Linked DNA regions of Kineosporia succinea. Each later gene encodes a partner of the first gene's protein in a complex. Links are inferred from orthologs where the notes say so. Each region holds a gene or a part of one and is shown in the gene's direction. Other genes may lie near its edges. The genes, in order: secA and secY.

Region 1 (9,924 bases):
GGTGTGCGCGACCAGGGCTCGCTCTCGGCCCGGGCCCGCCGCGAGAACCTCGCAGGTGCACTTGCCGTTCGGCCGGGGCTGCGATTTGCTCTCCGGCAACGCGGATGCGTCATTGTCGATGACGTCGTCACGACCGGCGCCACCGCGTCCGAAGCCGCCCGTGCGCTCACCTCGGTGGGGGCACAGGTGATCGGTGTCATCGGATTCTCGGTGACATTACGTCGGACAGGGGGTATCCACATCGGAACACCTGCTCTAATCTCGACGCACGGCGGCCCCCGTGCCGCCACTTCCGCCCTCCACGCCGATTTCGGTGCGGAAAGCAGGAAGGAGGTCCTCGAGAAGTAGCTGGCTCTGCGCCCAGCGATTCCCCACCAATGCTCTGGCGCCCGTGCCAGATTCCCCACCGACCGGAACCATTCGCAACCGCGAGCCGTTCGGCCTGGCACATGTGGCGATGCAATAGCTACAGGAGGATTCTTCGTGGACATCGTGATTACTGGTCGGCACGTTGAGGTCACAGACCGGTTCCGGCGGATCGCCGAGGAGAAGCTGGAGAAGGTCTCCCAGCTGAGCCCGACGGCCTTCCGCATCGACGTCGAGCTGTCCCACGAGCGGAATCCGCGTCAGTCCAGCAACTGTGAACGGGTCGAGATAACCGTGCGCGACCGAGGTCCCGTGATCCGGGCCGAGGCCTGCGGGGCGGACGAGTTGTCCGCGCTGGACATCGCCTTCGGCAAGCTGCTCGAGCGGCTGCGGAGGGTGGGTGACAGGAAGAAGGTGCACCACGGCCGGCACGCTCCGGCGTCCGTGCGTGGAGCCGCCCCCGGAGACCCCGTCCGGAACGGAGCGGCAGCAATGGCGCACGCGGGCATCGCGCTCGCCGAGCGCCCGGTGAACGGCTCGACCGTGAACGGCCACAAGCCGAGCGGAACGGCCACCCAGACCCGCGAACTCCTCGACGACGCGGAGGAGATCGATCCCTTCGCCGACAGCATGGACTGGGCGAACATGCCGGAGGGGGCCGAGGCCCTGGCCGACAGCCCGGTGCTGATCCGCGAGAAGCAGCACGAGGCCCGCCCGATGACGATCGATCAGGCGCTCTACGAGATGGAGCTCGTCGGTCACGACTTCTATCTCTTCATCGATGCCAAGTGCGGTACGCCCTCCGTGGTCTATCGTCGGCGCGGGTGGAACTACGGCGTGATCCGACTGTCGGGCGACGCGGAGGCCAAGGCCGACGCGACGGCCTGAAAACCCCTGCCCCTGAACCACTGACGAACTCCAGAAAAGGCGGCGTCCGCCCGCCGGCACCGGCTTCGGCCGAGCCGGCGGGCGCACCCGCGCCCCTGCCCGGGGCGGTGGTGAAGACCTCCGGCGCCCGGGCGCCGCGCGAGCGGCTGAGCCTCGCCCAGGCCCGCCGCATAGCCCTGGCCGCACAGGGTTTCGGCGTCGACCGGCCGGCCGGCCCGATCACCGCCCGGCACCTGCAGCGGGTGATCGACACGGTCGGCGTGCTCCAGATCGACTCGGTGAACGTGCTCTCGCGCAGTCACTACCTGCCCGTGTTCAGCCGGCTGGGCAACTACCCGCGTCCCCTGCTCGACAAGGCGGCCAACACGGCACCCCGGCGGATGGTCGAGTACTGGGCTCACGAGGCCTCGTTCATCCCGCCCGAGACCCACCGGCTCTTCCGCTGGCGCATGGACCGCGCGGCCCACGAGTCCTGGGGCGGGATGCAGCGCATCGCCCGCGACCGCGCCGAGCTGCTGGAGCAGGTGCTGGAGGTGGTCGGCCGGCACGGCCCGCTCACCGCGGCCGCCACCGAGAAGCTCATCGGTGACGCGACGCCCCGCGAACGCAGCGGTGAGTGGGGCTGGAACTGGAGCGACGTGAAGCGCGCCATCGAGTTCCAGTTCTGGGCCGGGCAGCTCACCTCGGCCGGCCGCACCCAGCAGTTCGAACGGCGTTACGCGCTGCCCGGCCGGGTGCTGCCCGCGGCGGTCACGGCCGCTCCCGATCCCGATCCGGACGACGCGCGCCGCGAGCTGGTGCGCATCGCGTCCCGGGCGATGGGGGTGGCCACCGAACGCTGCCTGCGCGACTACTTCCGGCTGAAACCGGCCGAGTCCCAGTCCGCGGTGCGGGATCTGGTCGACTCCGGTGAGCTGCTGCCGGTCACGGTCGACGGCTGGGGACGCCAGGCCTACCTGCACCCGGCCGCCCGGGTACCGCGCCGGATCACGGCGCGGGCGCTGCTCAGCCCGTTCGACTCGCTGGTCTGGGAACGGCCGCGCACCGAGGTGCTCTGGGACTTCCGGCTGCGGCTGGAGATCTACACCCCGGCCGCGAAACGCGAGTTCGGTTACTACGTACTGCCGTTCCTGCTCGGCGAGCAGCTGGTGGGCCGGGTCGACCTGAAGGCCGACCGGGCGACCGGTGGGGGAGGACGCCTGCTGGTGAAGGCGGCGTACGCCGAGCCCGGGGTGCCGGCGGCGGCCGTGCTCGGTGAGCTGGCCGACGAACTGCGCCTGATGGCCGCCTGGCTGGAGCTCGACGGGGTGACGGCCGAGCCGAAGGGTGACCTGGGCCCGGCCCTGGCCAAGGTGTTCCGCTCACCCCGGTGAGCCCGGGAGACCGACCCGACCGACGCGTCCTCAAGCCGGATCGGAATCAATCAGGGTCGGGATCGGACACCAGCCGCGCGTGCAGGTGCTCGTCGGACCGGCGCCCGTCGTCGGGGTAGCGCATGGCCTCACGCATGACGCCCTCGAGCGGGTAGCCGGACCGGCGGGCCACGCCACACGACCGCGTGTTCTCGACGGCGTGGTAGAGCTCGACCCGGTGCCAGCCCAGCCGCTGGAAGACGATGCCGGAGGCCCTGGCCACGGCCTGGGTGGCGAGGCCCCGGCCCCGCGCCTCGGGCAGCAGCCAGTAGCCGACCGAGGCGGTGCCCAGCCCGGAGTCGAACAGGCCGAAGCGGATCTGGCCGATCACCTCGTCGCCCGGCGTGGTGATCGCCCAGGCCGCCCCGGTGCCGTCCTGCCACTGGCCGTTCCAGTCGTGCACGGCGCCCAGCGCGGTGTCGCGGTCGTCGAGAAGGACGGACGCGTAGTGGCGCACCAGCGGGTCGCGCAGCGCCAGCACGAGTACCGGGGCGTCGGACGTCGTCCACGACCGCAGCCGGTGCCCGTACGCCAGCGACTGCCCGGGCTGACGGCTCATGACGGGTATCCGAGGGTGGCCAGGTCGGCCGGGGTCATGTCGTACTTCACCAGGTCGACGCGGGCGCTGCGGTCGGGCGGGAGCCGGATCCCGCGCTCGAGACCGGTGCGCCGGAAGCCCGCCTTCTCGGCCACCCGCTGCGAGGCCACGTTGTCAACGCTCGCCCGCAGACCCAGGTTGTTCCAGCCCAGCCCACCCTCTGCGAGGGGGAGCAGGGCGTGGCGGGCCGCCAGGAACGTCGCCTCGGTGGCGAGCCCCCGGCCCCGGCCCTCGGGATGCATCCAGTAGCCGATCTCGCCCTGACCGTCCCGCGCGCTGCGGACGAACACCAGCACCTCGCCGAGCATGACGTCGAGTTCGGGATCGGTGATCACCCACGACAGCGCCTCGCCGGAGGCGGCCTTCTCGGCGTCGCGGCGCAGCTGGTGACGGGCGTCCGCCTCGGTGTAGGTGGCCGGGAGCCCGGGCAGCCACCAGCGGTTGTGCGCGTCGGCCATGCCCTGCACGTAGCGCGGCACGTCGCTCTCGCGGGAGGTGCGCAGCCGCACCGAACGGCCGGTGAGCGTGACCGGGTCGAACCAGGGATGGGCGGGCGTGAAGACGGTGTCCGCGTTCAGGCGCATCGAGGCCAGCCAGCCGTCGACGATCCGGCCGCGGTGCTCGAGCAGCCCGGCGATCGGGCCCTCCACCGTGAAGCCGACCGACCAGGCGGCCCGGCGGCTGGCCCAGTTGCCGGCGTTGGCGCGCCACTGCACGACCTCGATGCCCTGGCGGGCGCCCCACGGGAGCACCAGGCGCAGGGCCCGGGACATCACCCCACGACCCCGGGCGGCGGGGGCGAGGGCGAAACCGACCTCGGCGAGGGCCGGCAGCACCGGCCGGCGCAGATCCACCGCCCCGACCAGGCGGCCCTCGTACTCGATGCCGAAGTCGAAGCGGGAGCCCTCGGCCCAGGCCCGGCGCCCGGCGTGCACGTACTCGAGGGCATGTTCGCGGCGATAGGGCCACGGAACCGTGGTCCAAACCTCCATGGCCGGGTCGTTGCAGTAGGAGACGATCGTGTCGACGTCGTCCTCACGAAGGTCGCGCAGGGTCACCAAACCGTCTGTGAGCTGCGGAACAAGGCTGCTGGACGACGACCCGGGACCCGACACACCAGCGAGCCTGACCGATAAGGCAAGGTGTAGCAAACACGTTTGGCCCTCCAGCCTGTCTACGATGGAGGGCACGGCGCGGTACTGCCGTTCGTCATGCCTAGAAGCGGCAACGTCGTTGCCTCACACAAGCACGGTTGAAGGATCTGGGAGAGCGCCCCGTGGTGAAGATCGTCGAGAAGCTGCTGCGAGCCGGTGAAGGCCGCACCCTGAAGCGGCTGCAGAACCAGGCCGCGCAGGTCAACGCGCTCGAGGATGACTTTGTCCGGCTGAGCGACACCGAGCTGCGGGAAGAGACCGAGCGCTTCAAGGCGCGGTTCGCCGACGGCGAGAGCCTCGACGCCCTGCTGCCCGAGGCGTTCGCCACCGTTCGCGAGGCGGCCAAGCGCACCCTCGGCCAGCGGCACTTCGACGTGCAGCTCGTCGGTGGCGCCGCGCTGCACTCCGGCAACATCGCCGAGATGAAGACCGGTGAGGGCAAGACGCTGGTGGCCACCGCCCCGGCCTACCTCAACGCGCTGGCCGGCGGCGGGGTGCACGTCGTCACGGTCAACGACTACCTCGCGGAGTACCAGTCCGACCTGATGGGCCGCGTCTACCGGTTCCTCGGGCTGACCACCGGCAACATCCTGTCGCAGATGACGCCCGCGCAGCGGCGCGAGTCGTACGCGTGCGACATCACCTACGGCACGAACAACGAGTTCGGCTTCGACTTCCTGCGTGACAACATGGCGTGGAACGGCGACGACCTGGTGCAGCGCGGCCGGCACGCGTTCGCCATCGTCGACGAGGTCGACTCCATCCTCATCGACGAGGCCCGCACGCCGCTGATCATCTCCGGCCCGGCCGACCAGCCCACCAAGTGGTACGTCGAGTTCGCCAAGCTGGCCAAGGTGCTCAAGCGCGACGAGGACTACGAGGTCGACGAGAAGAAGCGCACCGTCGGTGTCCTCGAGACCGGTATCGAGAAGATCGAAGACCACCTCGGCATCGACAACCTCTACGAGAGCGTCAACACGCCGCTGATCGGCTACCTGAACAACGCCGTCAAGGTGAAGGAGCTGTTCAAGCGCGACAAGGAGTACGTGGTCGCGAACGGTGAGGTGCTCATCGTCGACGAGCACACCGGCCGTATCCTCGCCGGCCGCCGCTACAACGAGGGTCTGCACCAGGCGATCGAGGCCAAGGAGGGCGTGGAGATCAAGAGCGAGAACCAGACGCTCGCCACGATCACCCTGCAGAACTACTTCCGCATGTACGACAAGCTCTCCGGCATGACGGGTACCGCCCAGACCGAGGCGGCCGAGCTGATGTCGATCTACAAGCTGGGCGTGGTCAGCATCCCGACCAACCGGTCGATGCAGCGTAAAGACCAGTCCGACCTGATCTACAAGACCGAGGAGGCGAAGTTCGAGGCGGTCGTCGAGGACATCGCCGAGAAGCACGCCACCGGTCAGCCTGTGCTCGTCGGCACCACCAGCGTCGAGAAGAGCGAGCACCTCTCCGAACTGCTGCGCAAGGCCGAGGTGCAGCACGAGGTGCTGAACGCCAAGCAGCACGAGCGTGAGGCCTCGATCGTGGCCCAGGCCGGCCGCAAGGGTTCGGTCACCGTGGCCACCAACATGGCCGGCCGCGGTACCGACATCATGCTCGGCGGCAACGCCGAGTTCACGGCGGTCGCGACGCTGAAGGCCCGTGGGCTCGACCCGGTCGAGACGCCGGAGGCCTACGAGGAGGCCTGGCCCCAGGCGCTCGAGGAGGCCAAGCAGTCCACCAAGGACGAGCACGAAGAGGTCATCGAGCTCGGCGGTCTGTACGTCCTCGGTACCGAGCGGCACGAGTCTCGCCGTATCGACAACCAGCTGCGTGGTCGTTCCGGCCGTCAGGGTGACCCGGGCGAGAGCCGCTTCTACCTGTCGCTGCAGGACGACCTGATGCGGATGTTCAACTCCGGCATGGTCGAGTCGTTCCTCACCGCGGCCAAGGTGCCCGACGACATCCCGATCGAGTCGCGCATGGTCACCCGCGCCATCCAGAGCGCGCAGAGCCAGGTCGAGGGCCGCAACTTCGAGATCCGCAAGAATGTGCTCAAGTACGACGACGTGCTGAACCGTCAGCGCGAGGTCATCTACGCCGAGCGCCGCCGCGTGCTGGAGGGCGCCGACCTGCACGAGCAGATCGGCCACTTCATCGACGACGTGCTGAAGAGCTACATCCAGGCCGCCACCGCCGAGGGCTTCGCCGAGGAGTGGGACCTGGAGCAGCTCTTCGTCGAGATGAACCGTCTCTACCCGGCCACGGTCTCGCTGTCCGACGTCATCGATGAGGCGGGCGACCGGGGTTCGGTCACGCAGGACATGCTGATCAAGGAGCTCACCGCCGACGCGCGGCTGGCCTACGAGAAGCGTGAGCAGGAGCTCGGCGAGGACACGCTGCGCGAGCTCGAGCGCCGGGTCGTGCTGTCGGTGCTCGACCGCAAGTGGCGTGAGCACCTGTACGAGATGGACTACCTGCAGGAGGGCATCCACCTGCGGGCCATGGCTCAGCGTGACCCGCTCGTGGAGTACCAGCGCGAGGGCTACCAGCTCTTCCAGGCCATGACCGAGGCCATCAAGGAAGAGTCGATCGCCTACCTGTTCCACGTCGAGGTCGAGGTGCAGCAGCCGGAAGACAACGGCCTCGCCGCCGATGCGCCCGTGCTCGTCGCCAAGGGGCTGGTCGCCGGGCAGCAGCGTCCGGCGCAGCTGCAGTACAGCGCTCCCAGCGAGGACGTCGGCGGTGGGGTCGAGGTGCACCAGGAGAACCCCAACGGCACGGTCACCCCGACCGACGAAGACGGCACGCCCGTCAACCGGGCTTCGCGGCGGGCGGCTCGTAAGAAGGGACGCCGCTGAGCTTCCTTCTCTTGCCCTCCTTTTCGGGTGGTCACCTGGTGGTCATCCGGAAGGGGCGGGCGAGGGTCTGGTCTCCTGGACGAGACAGGTTCCTTCTCGGCTCTTCTTGACGGAGCGCATGCTTGCGGCCCGCCACCGGTACTTTCCGGTGGCGGGCCGCGGCCGTTCTGTCGGCCGGTGGTCCGCGAACTGCTGGCTGTGGGCGGCGGTGCCTGGCCTGCCTGGCCTGCCTGGCCTGCCTGGTGGGCCCGACCGGCTGGCGTGCCTGGCCTGCCTGGCGTGCCCGACCTGCCTGGCGTGCCCGACCTGCCTGGCTTGCCTTGCGTGCCGCTGTCCGCCCCGGGCCTGCCCCGGCTCGGCCTCAAAGGCCGCCACCGCGGGGCAGTTCCGGCGTCTCCTCAGTCAGCTCCCCGTCTTGTTCGCGGTTACTCGTTCTTGTCGCCGGCCTTCGCCGCCGGGTTCTGCCGCCGGGCCTTTCGTGGTCGGGTTCTGCCGCCGGGTTCCACCACCGGGCCTTCGCCGCCGGGTTCCACCACCGGGCCTTCGCCGCCGGGTTCCACCGCCGGGCCTTCGCTGTCGGGCTCTGCCGCCCGGGCCTTCGCTGTCGGGGCTTTGTCGGCGGACTCGGGCGGACGGGCTCTCAGTTCTCGGCCCGTCCCTGCATCTCGAGTTCTGTCACCCGCCAGCGTCCGTGGAGCGCCTCCATTCGAAAGGCCACGGCGCGCACCCGTTCTGGGTCGGAGATTACCGCGCTCACCTCGTAGACCCCGGACCTCGGTGCGCAGAGCCGCAGCGCCCGCAGCTGGGGCTTGGCGCTCATACCGTTGTTGCTGCGGAGGGCCCGTGCGGCGAGAGTGCCTCTGCGCACGATCGTTCCGTGCACCTCGGGGGTGGTCCACCGCACCAGCTGAGCCGGAGGACGCAGCCCGCTCGTCACCTCCATCGCCGCCTGGATGAACGAGGCTGCCCACGAACGAGGTTCGGGAAGCGGGGACGCGTTGCCGGGTGCGACGTTGATGTCCGCCCGGTCCGGTCCTGCGTCGTCGCGCGCCGATGCAGGCGCGACGGGGACCGGCTCAGGCAGGACCAGGTGCAGCACCTCCTGGGCCGGCGCTACGTCCAGCCAGGGTTCGCGGCGGTGAACCCTGGCTGCGGGCCGAGGTTCATTGCGTGGAATGGGGGTGCAACGCAGGACGGGCAGCGGGGTCCCTGGCAGTCGCGGCGGCCCGTCGACCTTCGCCGTGCCGCGGGTGTGAGCGGTTCCTCGGCTCTTGCGTGGACTGCCGCTCTGATCCGTGGCGAGGGTCATCGGCCTGCCTCCTTCTGCTCGCTGGCCGACCGGGGCGTCGATAGGGAAGAGCTGTCCGAATGATGCTGCGGCGCTGCGGAATCCGGCGACCGAAGCCTTTCCCCGGGAAGCAGCCGATGCGGATCCGCGCCGATCAGGTGCCGGTTCACCCGATACCAGCGGGGCCACTCGTGGGCGATCTGTGTGTCCGTGGCTCCGGGACCGAGGTACTGCGCCGCGATCGACCACAACGTGTCTCCTCGCTTCACGACCACGTGCTGCCCGAGCGGTTGCCGCGTCGCCCGGCGTGGCGCCGCGGCCACGACCCCGACATCGGCCGCATGGCCTGAGGTGGCCGCCGTCGGGCGGGGACGGTCCGGTGTCCAGCCGGGGGAGAGCAACTGCAAGAGCTTCTCTCTGGCGGACGCGTCGGGTCCGGTGCCCGACCTCGTCTCGGTGCGTGAGTCCGTCGGGCGACTGGGTATCTGCCCCGGAGGCGTCACGACGTCAGCCGGACCACTCGCTCGGGTGCTCGCCCGACTTTCGACGAGAACGATGCCGGCGTTTTCGCCGGCCTGATGTGCCGCCCCGAGAAGCAGCGGGCTGGCTCGTTCCGCGACCGCGGGACTGTTCCTCGAGGTGGCCGCACGTTCTGAGCTTACCGAAAGGGTGCTCGCTGGAAGGGAACTCGCCTGAGCTGCGGCGGGCGTTGCGACCAGTGCCACGCCGAGCAGCGCGGCGACTGCGTTCCGCACCGTGGCGGGAGCGATCCTCCGGGCGGCCAGGGTGGCAGGCCGGACGAGCCGGGAGCCCGCGCGGGAGCGCCCGCCCCAGGCGGCCACCGCGCTCAAGGTCAGCGCCAGTAGGAGCCATGCGGTCGCACCGGTGGCCACCGTTCCGGCGAGGAAGCCGAAGATCGCATCGGCCGAAATGGCTTGAGCGACATGCAGTTCGGCCCATGACTCGATGGTGAGCCGGGCCAACTGCAGGGTTGCCCCGAAGGCCAGCGTCAGGCCGGCGAGCAGAACGGCTGCCCCCCGTGACGCCGGACAGGACGACGAAAGATGCGTTTGCGACATGAAGACCCCCCGTGGTCAACACTCAGCGCCAGAGCGTGCTGAGAACGACGTTTGATATCGTTTGATGCCTTCTAGTGTCGCTCAAGACCCGCCGAAGAGTCCAGCCAGTCCGGAAAATCCGATTCAGGTCTACATCCCGTATGGAGACGGGTACTGTCCGTCGGATGCGCTGGGAGGAGCTCTTCGACGACATCGAGGCCCAGTTCGACGAGCAGGAACGGGTCGCCGCCGCGACGGACCTGGTCGACCTGGTGCGGGGCGAGCGCGATCAGGTCGGCGTCGTC
Region 2 (9,634 bases), 2.1 Mb from region 1 along the record:
GGGGCAAGGCCGGCCGTATGCGCTGGAAGGGCAAGCGCCCGACCGTGCGTGGTGTGGCCATGAACCCGATCGACCACCCGCACGGTGGTGGTGAGGGTAAGACCTCCGGTGGTCGCCACCCGGTGAGCCCCTGGGGCCAGGCCGAGGGACGCACGCGTCGCCCCAACAAGGACAGCGACAAGATGATCGTCCGCCGCCGCCGTACCGGCAAGAAGCGCTGATAGGAGCCTTTCGAGAATGCCTCGCAGTCTGAAGAAGGGTCCCTTCGTCGACGACCACCTCCAGAAGAAGGTGGATGGTCAGAACGAGAAGGGGACCAAGAACGTCATCCGGACCTGGTCCCGGCGCTCGATGATCGTGCCCGACATGCTCGGTCACACGATCGCCGTGCACGACGGCCGCAAGCACGTCCCGGTGTTCGTCACCGAGTCGATGATCGGTCACAAGCTGGGCGAGTTCGCCCCCACCCGCACGTTCCGCGGACACGAGAAGGACGACCGCAAGGGCCGTCGGCGCTGATCGCGCCCGCCCGAGCAGTCAGAAGCGACAGAAGGTAGGAAGTAGCGATGGAAGCCAAGGCGAAGGCGCGGTACGTCCGCGTCACGCCCATGAAGGCCCGCCGCGTCGTCGACCTCATCCGCGGGAAGCAGGCACCGCAGGCGATCGCCACGCTGGAGTTCGCTCCGCAGGCCGCCAGCGAGCCGGTGCTCAAGGTCGTGCAGAGCGCGATCGCGAACGCCCGGGTGAAGGCCGCCGCCGCGTCCGAGGCGTTCGACGAGCGCACCCTGGTCATCCAGGAGGCGTACGTGGACGAGGGCCCGACGCTCAAGCGGTTCCGGCCGCGGGCGCAGGGTCGGGCGTACCGGATCCGCAAGCGGACCAGCCACATCACCGTCGTGGTCGGCCCGGCCGAGAAGAAGGACGGCGCTCAGCCCGCCGCCGCTAAGGGAGGGACCCGCTAGTGGGACAGAAGGTCAACCCGCACGGGTTCCGCCTGGGCATCACCACTGAGCACAAGAGCCGGTGGTTCGCCGACAGCACCAAGGGCGGGCAGCGTTACCGCGACTACGTGAAGGAAGACGTCGCGATCCGCAAGCTCATGTCCAAGGGCATGGAGCGGGCCGGCATCAGCCGCGTCGAGATCGAGCGCACCCGTGACCGGGTTCGCGTCGACATCCACACGGCTCGTCCGGGCATCGTCATCGGCCGCCGCGGCGCCGAGGCCGACCGGATCCGTGGCGAGCTCGAGAAGCTCACGGGCAAGCAGGTTCAGCTGAACATCCTCGAGGTGAAGAACCCCGAGGTCGACGCTCAGCTGGTGGCCCAGGGCATCGCCGAGCAGCTGGCCAGCCGGGTCTCGTTCCGCCGCGCGATGCGCAAGGGCATGCAGTCCTCGCTCCGCGCCGGCGCGAAGGGCATCCGGGTGCAGTGCTCGGGTCGTCTCGGCGGCGCCGAGATGAGCCGGTCGGAGTTCTACCGCGAGGGTCGTGTGCCGCTGCACACGCTGCGCGCGAACATCGACTACGGCCTGTACGAGGCCCGCACCACCTTCGGCCGTATCGGCGTGAAGGTCTGGATCTACAAGGGCGACATCACCAGCCGCGAGCTCGCTCGTGAGCAGGCTGCCGCCCCGGCGCGGGGCCCGCGTCGCGACGGTCCGGGTGGCCCCGGTGGCCGCGCGGCTCGCCCGCAGCGTCGTCGTCCGCAGCAGCAGTCCGCCGACAGCGCCCCCGCTGCCGAGGCGTCCACGGCTCCGGCCGCTGACGCGCCGGCCGCTGCCGGCACCGGATCGGAGGCCTGAGTTCCATGCTGATCCCTCGTCGGGTCAAGTACCGCAAGCAGCACCACCCGAGCCGTTCCGGCATGTCGAAGGGCGGCAACGCCGTCACCTTCGGTGAGTGGGGCATCCAGGCTCTCGAGCCTGCGTACGTGACCAACCGGCAGATCGAGTCCGCTCGTATCGCCATCACGCGTCACATCCGCCGTGGCGGCAAGGTCTGGATCAACATCTACCCGGACCGCCCGCTGACGAAGAAGCCGGCCGAGACCCGCATGGGTTCCGGTAAGGGTTCCCCGGAGTGGTGGGTGGCGAACGTCAAGCCCGGTCGCGTGATGTTCGAACTCTCGTTCCCGACGGAGAAGGTGGCGAAGGAAGCCCTCACCCGGGCGATCCACAAGCTGCCGATGAAGTGCCGGATCGTCCGGCGCGAAGGCGGTGAAAGCTGATGGCCGTCGGTTCCAAGGACCTGAACCCGGCTAACCTGCGCGGCTTCGAGGCCGAGCGTCTGGCCGAAGAGCTGAAGAAGGCGAAGGAAGAACTCTTCAACCTTCGTTTCCAGTCGGCCACCGGCCAGCTCGAGAACAACATGCGACTCCGCGCCGTCAAGCGCGACATCGCCCGCATCTACACGGTGATGCGCGAGCGCGAGCTCGGCATCACCGGCACCCCGGAGGCCTGAGATGAGTGACAGCACCCAGGCTGACGTGCAGGTGCGTGGCGACCGCAAGGCACGCCGCGGATATGTCGTCAGCGACAAGATGGACAAGACCGTGGTGGTCGAGGTCGAGGACCGGGTCAAGCACCCGCTCTACGGCAAGGTCATCCGGCGCACCACCAAGGTGAAGGTGCACGACGAGGCCAACACCGCCGGCGTCGGCGACCTGGTCTCGATCTCGGAGACCCGTCCGCTGTCGGCGACCAAGCGCTGGCGCCTGGTCGAGATTCTGGAGAAGGCCAAGTGATTCAGCAGGAGTCGCGGCTGCGCGTCGCCGACAACACCGGTGCGAAGGAAATCCTCTGCATCCGTGTTCTCGGTGGCTCCGGCCGTCGCTACGCCGGCATCGGTGACGTCATCGTCGCCACCGTCAAGGACGCGATCCCTGGCGGCAACGTGAAGAAGGGTGACGTCGTCAAGGCGGTCATCGTGCGCACCGTCAAGGAGCGCCGCCGGCCGGACGGCTCGTACATCCGCTTCGACGAGAACGCCGCGGTGATCCTCCGCAACGACGGCGACCCGCGCGGCACCCGCATCTTCGGCCCGGTCGGCCGTGAGCTGCGTGACAAGAAGTTCATGAAGATCATCTCGCTGGCTCCGGAGGTGCTCTGAGATGGCGAAGTTGAAGATCAAAAAGGGCGACACCGTCCAGCTGATCACCGGTCGCGCCCAGAAGAACGGTGGCGACCGGAACAAGACCGGCAAGGTGATTGCTGTCTACCCGGAGACCCAGCGGGTCCTGGTCGAGGGCATCAACCGGGTCAAGCGCCACACCAAGGAGGGTCAGTCCGGCCGGGGTTCCAAGACCGGCGGGATCATCACCCAGGAGGCGCCGGTCCACATCAGCAACGTGATGCTGGTCGACCCGGAGACCAAGAAGGCCACCCGGGTCGGTACCCGCGTCGAGACCGTCGAGCGTGACGGCAAGACGAAGACCGTTCGGGTTCGCTTCGCGAAGCGTTCCGGTAAGGACCTGTGATGACTGTGACCGAAGAGGGCACCAAGGTGCAGCCGCGGCTCCGCGCCCGGTACGACGCCGAGATCGCTCCCGCTCTGCGCGAGCAGTTCGGCTACGCGAACGTGATGCAGACCCCGCGTCTGGTCAAGGTCGTCGTGAACATGGGTGTGGGCGAGGCCGCTCGCGACTCCAAGCTCATCGACGGCGCGATCCGCGACCTGGCCGCCATCACGGGCCAGAAGCCGCAGGTCACGAAGGCTCGCAAGTCCATCGCGCAGTTCAAGCTGCGTGAGGGCATGCCGATCGGCGCGCACGTCACGCTGCGCGGCGACCGGAGCTGGGAGTTCCTCGACCGGCTGGTGAGCATCGCCCTTCCGCGTATCCGTGACTTCCGCGGCCTGTCCGGCAAGCAGTTCGACGGGCGTGGCAACTACACGTTCGGCCTGAACGAGCAGTCGATGTTCCACGAGATCGACCAGGACCGGATCGACCGCGTGCGGGGCATGGACATCACGGTCGTCACCACGGCGACCAACGACGAAGAGGGGCGCGCGTTCCTGAAGCTCCTCGGTTTCCCGTTCAAGGAGAACTGACGTGGCTAAGACCGCTCTCATCAACAAGGCGGCGGGCAAGCAGAAGTTCGCGGTGCGTGCCTACACGCGCTGCCAGCGCTGCGGCCGTCCGCACTCGGTCTACCGCAAGTTCGGCCTGTGCCGGATCTGCCTGCGCGAGATGGCTCACCGGGGCGAGCTCCCCGGCGTCACCAAGAGCAGCTGGTAAGCCGGCCGTGTCCCAGCTGACGATCCCAGTACCGGGCGCCACCACGGTGGCGGCCCGGTCCGGCCGCCGCCGGACGGTGCGCAACAATCGCATGGTGTCGCTGCGCTCCAGCCTTCCGACCGGTCTGCTGACGCTGCGACACGACGTACCCGAGTACCTCCCCGAGTTCCTCGAACCCGAGATTCTCGAAGAAGCAACTACGCCGCAGGTCGACGCCTCCTCAGAGAAGGTTGCCGAAACCGCGGTGGGAAAGGGCGGACAAGCCCAATGGTGATGACCGATCCGATCGCGGACATGCTGACCCGCGTACGGAACGCGAACTCCGCGTACCACGACCAGACTCAGATGCCCTACAGCAAGCTCAAGCAGAAGGTTGCTGAGCTGCTGCAGAGCGAGGGCTACATCTCCAGCTGGGAGGTCGCGGACGCCGAGGTCGGCAAGACGCTGACCGTCAAGCTGAAGTTCGGCCCGAACCGGGAGCGCTCGATCGCCGGCCTTCGCCGGATCAGCAAGCCCGGTCTCCGCGTCTACGCGAAGTCGACGAACCTGCCCCGGGTCCTTGGTGGCCTCGGCGTGGCGATTCTCTCGACGTCCTCCGGTCTCATGACCGACAAGCAGGCCAAGCAGAAGGGCGTGGGTGGGGAAGTCCTCGCCTACGTCTGGTAACGGGAAGGGAGAGAGAGCATGTCCCGAATTGGACGACTGCCGATCACCGTTCCCGCCGGCGTCGACGTGAACCTCGACGGTGCTGACGTGACGGTCAAGGGGCCCAAGGGCACCCTGAACCTCACTGTCGCCGCCCCGATCACCGTCGCCCGCGAGGACGACGGCACGGTCAAGGTCGCGCGCCCGGACGACGAGCGTTCGTCGCGCGCCCTGCACGGCCTCACCCGCACCCTGATCGCCAACATGGTGATCGGCGTGACGGAGGGCTACACCAAGAAGCTCGAGATCGTCGGCACCGGTTACCGCGTCATGGCGAAGGGCTCCAACCTGGAGTTCGCCCTGGGGTACAGCCACCCGATCGTCATCGAGCCGCCCGCCGGCATCAGCTTCGCGGTCGAGGGCCCCACCAAGTTCTCGGTGACGGGCATCGACAAGCAGGCCGTCGGCGAGGTCGCCGCCAACCTGCGTGGCCTTCGTAAGCCCGACCCCTACAAGGGCAAGGGCGTCCGCTACGCCGACGAAGTGATCAAGCGCAAGGTCGGAAAGGCGGGCAAGAAGTAATGGCGATCGGTTTGAAGCGCAGCGGTGGGGGCGCGGCCAAGAGCAAGTCGGCCTCCCGTACCCGCCGCCACCTGCGTGTGCGCAAGCAGCTGCGGGGCTCGACCGAGCGCCCGCGCCTGGTCGTGAACCGTTCCTCGCGGCACGTTTTCGTGCAGATCGTGGACGACACGGTCGGCAAGACCCTGGCTTCCGCCTCCACCATGGAGGCCGACCTGCGTGGCCTGGACGGCGACAAGACCGCCAAGGCCAAGAAGGTCGGCGAACTGGTCGCGGAGCGCGCGAAGGCCGCCGGCGTCTCTGCTGTGGTCTTCGACCGCGGCGGAAACCGCTACGCCGGACGTGTCGCCGCCATTGCGGACGGCGCCCGTGAGGCTGGGCTGGTTCTCTAGCCGATGCGCACGCTGACCATTTCGAAGACAGAGAGAAGGAACGTCTGATGGCTGGACCTCAGCGTCGCGGGCCCGGGGGTAACAACAACTCCGGCGGGCCGAACAGCGGCGGCGAGAACAGCGGCGGCGGCGGTCGCCGGGGCGGCCGTGACCGCGACAACCGTGGCGGTCGTGACGGCGGCCAGGACAAGAACCAGTTCGTCGAGCGCGTCGTGGCGATCAACCGCGTCGCCAAGGTCGTGAAGGGTGGTCGTCGCTTCAGCTTCACCGCCCTGGTCGTCGTCGGTGACGGCGACGGCACGGTCGGCGTCGGCTACGGCAAGGCCAAGGAAGTGCCCGCGGCGATCGCGAAGGGCGTTGAAGAGGCGAAGAAGGCCTTCTTCAAGGTTCCCCGCATCCAGGGCACGATCCCTCACCGGATCCAGGGTGAAGAGGCCGCCGGTGTCGTGCTGCTCATGCCGGCGTCCCCCGGTACCGGAGTTATCGCCGGTGGCCCGGTGCGCGCCGTGCTCGAGTGCGCGGGTATCCACGACGTGCTGAGCAAGTCGCTCGGCTCGGACAACGCGATCAACGTCGTTCACGCGACCGTTGCCGCGCTGCGTGGTCTCGAGCGTCCCGAAGAGGTTGCGGCCCGTCGTGGCCTGCCCCTCGAGGACGTCGCTCCCGTCGCCATGCTGCGTGCTCGCGCGGCGGGGGTGGGTGCCTGATGGCCCAGATCAAGGTCACTCAGATCAAGTCGAAGATCGGTGGCAAGCAGAACCAGCGCGACTCGCTGCGTTCGCTCGGCCTCAAGCGGATCGGCGACGTCGTGGTCAAGGAGGACCGTCCCGAGATTCGCGGGATGGTCAACACGGTGCGGCATCTCGTCACCGTCGAGGAGGTGGACTGAAATGGCAGAAGGTCAGCGCGAGCACGCCCTGAAGGTTCACCACCTGCGCCCGGCGCCGGGTGCGAAGACCGCCAAGACCCGCGTGGGTCGTGGTGAGGGCAGCAAGGGTAAGACGGCGGGCCGCGGTACCAAGGGTACGAAGGCTCGCTACCAGGTCCCGGCCCGGTTCGAGGGTGGGCAGATGCCGCTGCACATGCGGCTGCCCAAGCTCCGTGGGTTCAAGAACCCGTTCCGGACCGAGTACCAGGTCGTCAACCTGGACAAGCTCGGCAGCCTGTTCCCCGACGGTGGCAGCATCACCGTCGAGGACCTGGTCGCCAAGGGCGCTGTCCGTGAGGGGCACCTGGTCAAGGTCCTCGGCGACGGCGAGATCTCGGTCGCGCTCAACGTGAGCGCGAACAAGTTCTCCGCCAGCGCCAAGGAGAAGCTGGCCGCGGCCGGCGGCAGCGCCACCGAGCTGTAAGACCAAGCTCACCAGGCACGATTCCTGACACCCCGGCGACTCCCTGATGGGCGAGTCGCCGGGGTGTTAAGGTCACCCGACCGGCGTCTTGCGAACAGTCCTCAGACAGGTATGTCCGAGTAGATTCGCAGGCGCTCCACAGGCCAGTAACGACGAGCTGCCCCTTGTCCGGGCAGCGCGCAGGAGGTTTTGCGTGCTCACCGCGTTCTTCCGGGCGTTTCGCACCCCCGATCTGCGGCGCAAGATCTTCTTCACCGTAGCGATCATGGCGCTGTTCCGCCTGGGCTCGTACGTCCCGACCCCCGGCGTCGACTACGCGGCCGTTCGACGGTGCGTCAATCTCGCCAGCAGCAGCAGCGGTACCGGCCTTTACGAGCTGGTCAACCTCTTCAGTGGTGGTGCGCTGCTGCAACTCTCGATCTTCGCGCTCGGGATCATGCCGTACATCACGGCATCGATCATCGTTCAGCTGCTCACCGTGGTCATCCCGCGGTTCGAGGCACTGAAGGAAGAGGGTCAGTCCGGCACCGCCAAGCTGACCCAGTACACGCGGTATCTCACCATCGGCCTCGCGGTTCTGCAGTCCACCACGTTCGTCGCGATCTCGCGGCAGCCCGGCGGCCTGTTCACGAACTGCAGCGAGATCCTGATCCCGAACGACGACATCTTCACCCTCGGCGTCATGGTCCTGACCATGACGGCCGGCACCGGCTTCATCATGTGGCTGGGTGAGCTCGTCACCGAGAAGGGGATCGGCAACGGCATGTCGCTGCTGATCTTCACCTCGATCGCGGCGTCGTTCCCGTCGGCCCTGTGGGCGATCAAGTCCGAGCGTGGCTTCAACACCTTCTTCACGGTGATCGGTATCGGCCTGCTGATCATGGCCGCCGTCATCTTCGTCGAGCAGAGCCAGCGCCGGATCCCGGTGCAGTACGCCAAGCGCCAGGTGGGTCGCCGCGCCTACGGCGGCACCACCACGTACATCCCGATCAAGGTCAACATGGCCGGTGTCATCCCGGTCATCTTCGCCTCGTCGCTGCTCTACCTGCCCGCCCTGATCGCGCAGTTCCAGGGCCAGGACAGTACGGCCGGCTGGGTGACGTGGATCAACAATCACCTGGTGAAGGGCGACCACCCGATCTACATCGCGGCCTACTTCGCACTGATCGTGTTCTTCACGTACTTCTACGTGGCGATCACCTTCAACCCCGACGAGGTCGCCGAGAACATGAAGAAGTACGGCGGTTTCATCCCGGGCATCCGCGCCGGGCGACCGACCGCCGACTACCTGGAATATGTTCTGAGTCGCATTACTCTCGCTGGTGCTCTGTACCTGGGCATGGTGGCATTGATCCCGCTGATCGCGCTGATCCTGGTCAACGCCAATCAGAACTTCCCCTTCGGCGGTACGAGCATTCTGATCGTCGTCGGGGTCGGCCTGGAGACGGTCAAGCAGATCGAGTCCCAGTTGCAGCAGCGTCACTACGAAGGGTTCCTGCGATGAGAGCGGTGCGTTGATGAGGCTTGTGATCCTCGGTCCTCCCGGCGCCGGCAAGGGCACACAGGCCAAGAAGGTCGCAGCCCACTTCGGTATCCCCGCGATCTCGACCGGTGACATCTTCCGGCAGAACGTCGCCGACAAGACGCCGCTGGGTCTGCAGGTCGAGGAGATCATGAAGTCCGGCAAGTACGTGCCGGACGAGGTCACCAACGAGATGGTGCGCAACCGCCTCCTGGAAGAGGACGCGGCGGTCGGGTTCCTGCTCGACGGTTACCCGCGCACGGCGGCCCAGGTCGACGAGCTCGACTCGATGCTCGCCACGGCCGGCAACACGCTGGACGCGGTACTCGAGCTGACGGTCGACATGGACGAGGTCGTCGAGCGTCTGCTCAAGCGGGCCGAGATCGAGGGTCGCCCGGACGACACCGAAGACGTCATCCGGCACCGGCTCGAGGTCTACACCGAGCAGACCGCCCCACTGGTGCACCTCTACTCGGACCGCAATCTCCTGCAGCGGGTCGACGGCATGGGGGACATCGGCGACGTCACGAGTCGGCTCCTCGCCGCGTGTGCCGACTTCGCCGCCTGAGACAGAAAGACAGCACAGATGCTCGGTCGCGACCGGATCCAGTACAAGACTCCCGAACAGGTCCTGCTCATGCGGGCCGCCGGGCTGATCGTCGCCGACGCCCTGGACGCCGTGCGCAACGCGCTGGCCCCCGGGCTGACCACGGGCGACCTGGACCGGATCGCGAACGAGCTGATCACCGGGCGGGGTGCCACCCCGTCGTTCCTGAACTACGGCCGCCCGCCCTACCCGGCCACGCTCTGCGTGTCGGTGAACGACGAGGTCGTGCACGGCATCCCCGGCGCCAGGGTGCTCCGCGCGGGTGACGTGATCAGCGTCGACTGCGGCGCGATCCTCGAGGGCT

The links.
Region 2: the proteins of secA (region 1) and secY are in contact, whole or in part, in a crystal structure (PDB 3DIN), measured with the Thermotoga maritima proteins. The link is inferred for Kineosporia succinea from one-to-one orthologs. Residues at the interface, in WP_004082002.1 of Thermotoga maritima: Glu261, Ala262, Arg263, Lys300, Ala301, Arg302, Thr303, Ile304, Ile305, Leu323, Tyr324, Asp325, Pro326, Val329, Ser330, Tyr333, Ile336, Lys340, Phe345, Val349, Glu363, Phe364, Tyr374, Ser375, Gly376, Gly377, Glu393, Ile395, Thr482, Ser483; in WP_004081795.1 of Thermotoga maritima: Glu108, Gly109, Glu110, Glu111, Ala236, Glu237, Arg238, Arg239, Ile240, Thr241, Ile242, Gln243, Tyr244, Ala245, Arg246, Arg247, Val248, Thr249, Gly250, Arg251, Arg252, Val253, Tyr254, Gly256, Ala257, Ser258, Thr259, Tyr260, Leu261, Pro262.

The regions. Positions count from the first base shown.
Region 1 is NZ_JAUSQZ010000001.1:1,248,841-1,258,764, reverse strand. The notes cover bases 4,235-7,473. They hold secA (preprotein translocase subunit SecA), read left to right. Parts: upstream 4,235-4,540; coding sequence 4,541-7,273; downstream 7,274-7,473. Other genes in these bases: J2S57_RS05670 (GNAT family N-acetyltransferase), read right to left, coding at 4,235-4,322. Outside these bases: J2S57_RS05690 (ComF family protein), read left to right, coding at 1-348; hpf (ribosome hibernation-promoting factor, HPF/YfiA family), read left to right, coding at 484-1,254; J2S57_RS05680 (winged helix-turn-helix domain-containing protein), read left to right, coding at 1,362-2,627; J2S57_RS05675 (GNAT family N-acetyltransferase), read right to left, coding at 2,674-3,225; more of J2S57_RS05670, read right to left, coding at 3,222-4,234; J2S57_RS05660 (Rv3235 family protein), read right to left, coding at 7,914-8,372; J2S57_RS05655 (LysM peptidoglycan-binding domain-containing protein), read right to left, coding at 8,579-9,640; J2S57_RS05650 (hypothetical protein), read left to right, coding at 9,805-9,924. UniProt on the Escherichia coli protein: Required for protein export, interacts with the SecYEG preprotein conducting channel.
Region 2 is NZ_JAUSQZ010000001.1:3,363,639-3,373,272, forward strand. What follows is about bases 6,601-9,549. They hold secY (preprotein translocase subunit SecY), read left to right. Parts: upstream 6,601-7,394; coding sequence 7,395-8,705; downstream 8,706-9,549. Other genes in these bases: rpmD (50S ribosomal protein L30), read left to right, coding at 6,601-6,738; rplO (50S ribosomal protein L15), read left to right, coding at 6,740-7,201; J2S57_RS14815 (adenylate kinase), read left to right, coding at 8,719-9,291; map (type I methionyl aminopeptidase), read left to right, coding at 9,310-9,549. Also shown: rplB (50S ribosomal protein L2), read left to right, coding at 1-221; rpsS (30S ribosomal protein S19), read left to right, coding at 238-519; rplV (50S ribosomal protein L22), read left to right, coding at 567-962; rpsC (30S ribosomal protein S3), read left to right, coding at 962-1,801; rplP (50S ribosomal protein L16), read left to right, coding at 1,807-2,226; rpsQ (30S ribosomal protein S17), read left to right, coding at 2,461-2,742; rplN (50S ribosomal protein L14), read left to right, coding at 2,739-3,107; rplX (50S ribosomal protein L24), read left to right, coding at 3,109-3,474; rplE (50S ribosomal protein L5), read left to right, coding at 3,474-4,046; J2S57_RS14770 (type Z 30S ribosomal protein S14), read left to right, coding at 4,048-4,233; J2S57_RS14775 (hypothetical protein), read left to right, coding at 4,241-4,507; rpsH (30S ribosomal protein S8), read left to right, coding at 4,501-4,899; rplF (50S ribosomal protein L6), read left to right, coding at 4,918-5,460; rplR (50S ribosomal protein L18), read left to right, coding at 5,460-5,849; rpsE (30S ribosomal protein S5), read left to right, coding at 5,897-6,556; more of rpmD, read left to right, coding at 6,556-6,600; more of map, read left to right, coding at 9,550-9,634. UniProt on the Escherichia coli protein: The central subunit of the protein translocation channel SecYEG. Consists of two halves formed by TMs 1-5 and 6-10.